Regions from separate parts of the Escherichia marmotae genome, predicted to be linked through region 1. Evidence: predicted binding sites of a transcription regulator. Region 1 holds the regulator's gene; each other region holds the start of a gene.

What was found. The regulator PurR, encoded in region 1, represses purine synthesis genes. The targets are predictions, from matches to a motif close to CANGCAAACGTTTGCNTG.
Region 2: a site for PurR is predicted at 1,118-1,135, ahead of gltS (sodium/glutamate symporter). Genes of this name have one in related genera too.
Region 3: a site for PurR is predicted at 1,367-1,384, ahead of pyrC (dihydroorotase). Genes of this name have one in related genera too.

Annotation. Positions count from the first base shown of each region.
Region 1 is NZ_CP025979.1:734,003-736,280, forward strand. It holds gene punR (DNA-binding transcriptional activator PunR) at 1-703, shown strand, start outside; gene purR (HTH-type transcriptional repressor PurR) at 700-1,725, opposite strand; gene cydH (cytochrome bd-I accessory subunit CydH) at 2,024-2,113, shown strand.
Region 2 is NZ_CP025979.1:3,359,350-3,361,627, forward strand. It holds gene xanP (xanthine/proton symporter XanP) at 1-1,066, opposite strand, end outside; gene gltS (sodium/glutamate symporter) at 1,345-2,278, shown strand, end outside.
Region 3 is NZ_CP025979.1:1,301,655-1,303,932, forward strand. It holds gene mdtH (multidrug efflux MFS transporter MdtH) at 1-597, shown strand, start outside; gene C1192_RS06950 (lipoprotein) at 768-1,328, shown strand; gene pyrC (dihydroorotase) at 1,435-2,278, shown strand, end outside.

The DNA of each region.
Region 1 (2,278 bases):
GATCACTCGCCAGCAATGTCAGCAGATAGCGAACGGTTGGCGCGGTCAGTTAGCCATCGCGGTAGATAATATTGTCAGGCCAGAACGCACGCGGCAGATGATTGTTGATTTCTATCGCCATTTTGATGACGTCGAACTTCTGGTTTTTCAGGAGGTGTTTAACGGTGTCTGGGATGCGCTTTCCGACGGACGTGTGGAACTGGCGATTGGTGCGACACGGGCGATTCCGGTAGGTGGGCGTTACGCCTTCCGTGATATGGGAATGTTGAGCTGGAGTTGTGTTGTTGCCCGCCACCATCCGCTTGCGTCGATGAATGGGCCGTTCAGCGATGATACGTTGCGCAACTGGCCGTCACTGGTGCGCGAAGACACGTCACGGACGCTGCCCAAACGTATTACCTGGCTGCTCGATAACCAAAAGCGCCTGGTTGTCCCGGACTGGGAATCATCGGCAACCTGTATCTCGGCCGGGTTATGCATTGGCATGGTGCCGACCCATTTCGCTAAACCGTGGCTGAACGAGGGGAAGTGGGTAGCATTAGAACTGGAAAATCCATTCCCTGATTCGGCATGTTGTCTGACCTGGCAGCAGAATGATATGTCGCCTGCGTTAACCTGGCTGCTGGAGTATCTCGGTGATAGCGAGACGCTGAATAAGGAATGGCTGCGGGAGCCGGAAGAGACTCCCGCAACGGATGATTAACGACGATAGTCGCGGAACGGACCGTCAGCCACGGAGCGGCGTTCAATAAGCCGCGGATGAACTTCAATTGACTGCGGTTCTTCGCGTTTGTTGACGATACGATCCAACAGCATGTTGAACGCCGTTTCGCCCAGCGAATCTTTTGGCTGATGGATAGTCGTCAGCGCCGGAGTAAAATAACGGGCGTTGCGCACGTTATCATAACCGATCAGCGAAATATCTTGCGGTACGCGCAGACCCATTTCATCAGCGGCGCAAAGTGCGCCCATAGCCATGATATCGCCGCCACAGAAGACAGCAGTAGGGCGGTGCGGTTGCGACAGGATTTGCTGCATGGCGCGATAACCCGATTCAGGCTCAAAGTCACCCTGCACAATCCAGTTTTCCGGCACCTTGATCATGGCTTCTTCCATCGCTTTCATAAAACCCGCCAGACGGCCAGCGCCGGTGTTGCGCTCCAGCGGACCAGGAATAACGCCAATTTCGCGATGACCGCGTTCAATCAGATAGCGCCCGGCCATGTAGCCGCCTTCAAAAGCGTTATCGATAACTGCATCGGTAAAGTCCGCTTTTGCTTCGCCCCAGTCCATCACCACCATCGGGATATGGCGATACTCTTCCAGCATCGCCAGCAATGGTTCCGGATACTCAGAACACATGACCAGCAGGCCATCGACGCGTTTTTGCGCCATCATCGACAGATAGGCCCGCTGTTTCTCAAGATTGTTCCACGCATTGCCCAGAATCAGTGTGTAGCCTTTCTGGAAGCAATTTTTTTCTACCGCTTCAATGATCTCGGCAAAATAGGCCGCTTCGCTGCTGGTCGCCAGCAAACCGATAGACTTGGTGTGGTTAACCTTCAGGCTACGCGCCACCGCGCTAGGAGAGTAGTGTAATTCTTTAATCGCTGCCCACACAGCGTTACGAGTCTCTTCCGCGACAAAACGCGTTTTGTTTATAACGTGTGACACAGTTGTAGTGGAAACGTTTGCTCGTTTCGCTACATCTTTTATTGTTGCCATTCCATTTCACTCCAGACCCTAACTTCAGCTCCTGCAAAATCGCAAGGTAAACGTTTGCCTTTACACACCTTACGCACAACGAAAGTGTTGCGGTACGCCGGAAAAATGACACGGAGCGTCAGGAAGGGGTCAATGGCCAGTACGCAAATAGTGTAAGCGTGGAATTTTGGCCGATCTTGATGAAAAGGGGAAGTAGTAAAAACACTTATCATTATAAATGCCGGGAGATTTTTTCATCACACTGTGTAAAAATGAGTAATATCATTTTTTGTGTGGTAATAAAAAAGGAGAAAACTTGATGAGCATCGACCTTAAATTTTCATTGGTAACAACCATTATCGTTCTTGGTTTGATCGTGGCAGTGGGTTTGACTGCCGCGCTGCACTGATTTCCCCTCGAGGGAGCGCGTTCTCCCTCGCATCTCTCTCCTCTTTGTTAGCAAAATGGCAAAAGTGTTTTCTCTTTTTGTTATTTTCATTCTTTTGTGATTGATGTCATGCTTTCGCCACTTTGATGAACATCGCGTGATGACGCGAAGAGGTGGAGATTAGGC
Region 2 (2,278 bases), 2.0 Mb from region 1:
CCACGACAAAACCGACATAACGGCTGGCAACACCGGTCAATTGGATCACACCGTTGTTCTGCCCGAAGCAGGAGTTCGGGAAGGTGTTAAACACCGCCGACACAAACGAGTTCAGGCCGTTTGCCAGCACGCCGCCTTTCAGACGTTTCATGTACAGTGGGCCAGAAACCGGTTGTTCGGAAACGTCGGAGGTGGCTGTGATATCGCCAATAGTTTCCAGTGAGGTGATCATAAAGACCAGCATCAGTGGTAGCAGCAGGCTCCATTCAATACCAAGTCCGTAATAGAGCGGCGTTGGCACCATAATCAGCTCTTGCGTCATCGGCTCGTTGCTTTCTGGCAACATGTCCATAAACCACGCCAGTGCATATCCTGCCGCCATCGCAATCACCAGCGAGGCTACGCGTAAGTAGGGGTTACGTTGGCGATTAAGCAGGATGATTAAAGCTAAGACCACGCCCGCCAGTAGCAGATTTTTCGGTGCACCAAAGGTGTTATCGCTCATGGCCGCATAACCGCCACCAATGGATGTTAGCCCAACCTGAATCAGTGACAGGCCAATAATCATCACCACGACGCCGGAAACCAGCGGCGTAATAATGCGGCGCGCCAGATGCAGAACGCGGGAGATAACCATTTCGGTGCAGCTTGCCAGCATCAGTGTGCCGAACAGAGCCGCCATCATCGTAGGAACATCGGCACCACCGGTCTTCAGCGCTGTTCCGCCCATAATCAGCGGGGCAACGAAGTTAAAGCTGGTGCCCTGAATAGACAACAAACCGGAGCCAACCGGACCCCAGGCTTTAATTTGAATAATTGATGCCACACCAGAGGCAAACAGCGACATACTAATAATGTGTTGCGTGTCCTGTGCTGGTAAACCCAGCGCCTGGCAGATTAACAATGCTGGCGTGATTACCGCGACAAACATCGCCAGCAGGTGCTGACAGGCGGCAAACAGAGTTTGAGCAAGCGGCGGACGATCTTCAAGACGGTAAATCAGTTCGCTGTTTTGAGTCTGCGCAACCGGTTGCGCATTTTCTGACTCGAAGGTGGAAACAGACATCGAAAACAATCCCGTGGTAGCAAAGCGGGCATTTTAGCTGACCGAAAGGCAAAAGCAAACGTTTGCCAATTATTCTTCTAAATATTTAAATGCGATAAATGCACTTTTTTATATAACTTTTGGTTGTTTTCTGCTTAAAATCCATGCCATTTTTTTATTTTCAGCTAAGAATTCGAACCGGGAAAGCATGACTCGATACTCGTCATATTTCGTCTTACTATGATTGCGCGATGAAGTATGACGAGTATGAAGAGTGGTGCGGATACAAAGGAGTAACTATGTTTCATCTCGATACTTTAGCAACGCTTGTTGCCGCAACGCTGACGTTGCTGCTCGGGCGCAAGTTGGTCCATTCCGTCTCCTTTCTGAAAAAATACACCATACCAGAACCGGTTGCCGGAGGGTTGTTGGTGGCACTGGCTCTGCTGGTGTTGAAAAAAAGCATGGGCTGGGAAGTTAATTTTGATATGTCCTTGCGCGATCCATTAATGCTGGCTTTCTTCGCCACCATTGGCCTGAACGCCAATATTGCCAGCCTGCGTGCCGGTGGACGCGTAGTGGGGATTTTCCTCATTGTGGTTGTTGGTCTGTTGGTGATGCAAAATGCCATCGGCATTGGCATGGCTAGCCTGTTAGGGCTTGATCCGCTGATGGGGCTGTTGGCGGGGTCTATTACGCTTTCTGGCGGTCACGGGACCGGCGCAGCGTGGAGTAAATTGTTCATTGAACGTTATGGCTTCACCAACGCGACGGAAGTGGCGATGGCCTGTGCGACGTTTGGTCTGGTTCTGGGTGGACTGATTGGCGGCCCGGTGGCGCGTTACCTGGTGAAACACTCCACCACGCCGAACGGCATACCTGATGACCAGGAAGTCCCCACCGCATTTGAAAAGCCCGACGTAGGGCGCATGATCACCTCGCTGGTACTGATTGAAACTATCGCGCTGATTGCTATCTGTCTGACGGTAGGGAAAATCGTTGCGCAACTTTTGGCTGGCACCGCTTTTGAATTGCCAACCTTTGTTTGCGTGCTGTTTGTGGGCGTGATTCTGAGCAACGGCTTGTCAATGTTGGGCTTTTACCGCGTCTTTGAGCGCGCGGTATCCGTACTTGGTAACGTAAGCCTGTCGCTGTTCCTGGCGATGGCGTTGATGGGGCTGAAACTGTGGGAGCTGGCTTCGCTGGCGTTGCCGATGCTGGCGATTCTGGTCG
Region 3 (2,278 bases), 570 kb from region 1:
ATGCGCGATAAACGTTTTGTCACCTATGTTCTGACGCTGGCAGGCTACTACATGCTGGCCGTTCAGGTAATGCTGATGCTGCCGATTATGGTCAACGATATCGCCGGAGCGCCCTCTGCCGTTAAATGGATGTATGCCATTGAAGCGTGTCTCTCCTTAACGTTGCTTTACCCTATCGCCCGCTGGAGCGAAAGACGTTTTCGTCTGGAACACCGATTAATGGCTGGGCTATTGGTCATGTCGTTAAGCATGATACCGGTTGGAATGGTCAGCAATCTGCAACAACTCTTCACCCTGATTTGTCTATTTTATGTCGGTTCAATCATTGCCGAACCTGCGCGTGAAACCCTAAGCGCCTCGCTGGCAGATGCACGAGCGCGCGGCAGCTATATGGGGTTTAGTCGTCTGGGCCTGGCGATTGGCGGTGCTATCGGTTATGTCGGTGGCGGCTGGCTGTTTGACCTGGGTAAATCGGCGCAGCAACCAGAACTACCGTGGATAATGTTGGGCATTATTGGCATTATCACCTTCGTTGCGATGGGGTGGCAATTTAGCCAGAAACGCGCTACGCGTCGGTTGCTGGAACGCGACGCCTGAAAATGCCATGCTTTCTGTTACCATTGTTCGCCCAGTCAATCTACTCGCCGCAGCAACCTGTTATTACCTGTCGCCGCTGTTTTCAGTTTTTTCTGCTGGCGGGTTTAACGCTGGTGACACATGCTGCGTTGTGTCAGGATATTGACGCAGATTTCATGTCGAGGACTACCATGAACAAGTTTTTATTTGCCGCTGCATTGATCATCAGCGGCCTGCTCGTTGGCTGTAATCAACTCACCCAGTACACGATTAGCGAACAAGAAATTAACCAGTCGCTTGCGAAACATAATAATTTCTCAAAAGATATCGGTTTGCCCGGTGTGGCTGATGCCCATATCGTTCTGACAAATCTGGCCAGTCAAATTGGCCGCGAAGAGCCAAATAAGATCACCTTAACCGGTGATGCCAATCTGGATATGAACTCTCTTTTCGGCAGCCAGAAAGCAACCATGAAACTGAAGCTGAAGGCGCTGCCGGTGTTTGATAAAGAAAAAGGCGCGATCTTCCTGAAAGAGATGGAAGTGGTCGACGCAACGGTGCAGCCAGAAAAAATGCAAACGGTAATGCAAACATTGCTTCCCTATTTGAACCAGGCACTACGCAATTACTTCAACCAGCAACCGGCTTACGTTCTGCGCGAAGATGGTAGTCAGGGTGAAGCAATGGCGAAAAAACTGGCGAAAGGTATTGAGGTGAAACCTGGCGAAATTGTCATTCCGTTTACTGATTAAACACGAAGGGCGCATTCGCGCCCTTTATTTTTCGTGCAAAGGAAAACGTTTCCGCTTATCCTTTGTGTCCGGCAAAAACATCCCTTCAGCCGGAGCATAGAGATTAATGACTGCACCATCCCAGGTATTAAAGATCCGCCGCCCAGACGACTGGCACCTTCATCTCCGCGATGGCGACATGTTAAAAACTGTCGTGCCGTATACCAGCAAAACTTATGGCCGGGCCATCGTTATGCCCAATCTGGCTCCGCCCATAACGACCGTCGAAGCTGCCGTAGCGTATCGCCAGCGTATTCTTGACGCCGTACCTGCCGGACACGATTTCACCCCGCTGATGACCTGTTATTTAACAGATTCGCTGGCCCCCAATGAATTGGAGCGTGGATTTAACGAAGGCGTGTTCACCGCGGCAAAACTTTACCCGGCAAACGCTACCACCAACTCCAGCCACGGTGTGACGTCGGTTGACACTATCATGCCGGTACTTGAGCGAATGGAAAAAATTGGCATGCCGCTGCTGGTGCACGGAGAAGTTACACACGCCGATATCGACATTTTTGACCGTGAAGCCCGCTTTATTGAAACGGTTATGGAGCCACTGCGCCAGCGCCTGACTGCGCTGAAAGTGGTTTTTGAGCACATCACCACTAAAGATGCTGCCGAATATGTTCGTGACGGTAATGAATTGCTGGCCGCTACTATTACCCCCCAGCATCTGATGTTTAATCGTAACCATATGCTGGTTGGCGGTGTACGTCCGCACCTGTACTGCCTGCCCATTCTCAAACGTAATGTGCATCAACAGGCACTGCGTGAGCTGGTCGCCAGTGGCTTTAATCGCGTTTTTCTCGGGACTGACTCCGCACCACATGCACGTCATCGCAAAGAGAGTAGCTGCGGTTGTGCAGGCTGTTTTAATGCACCAACGGCGCTGGGCAGTTACGCCACTG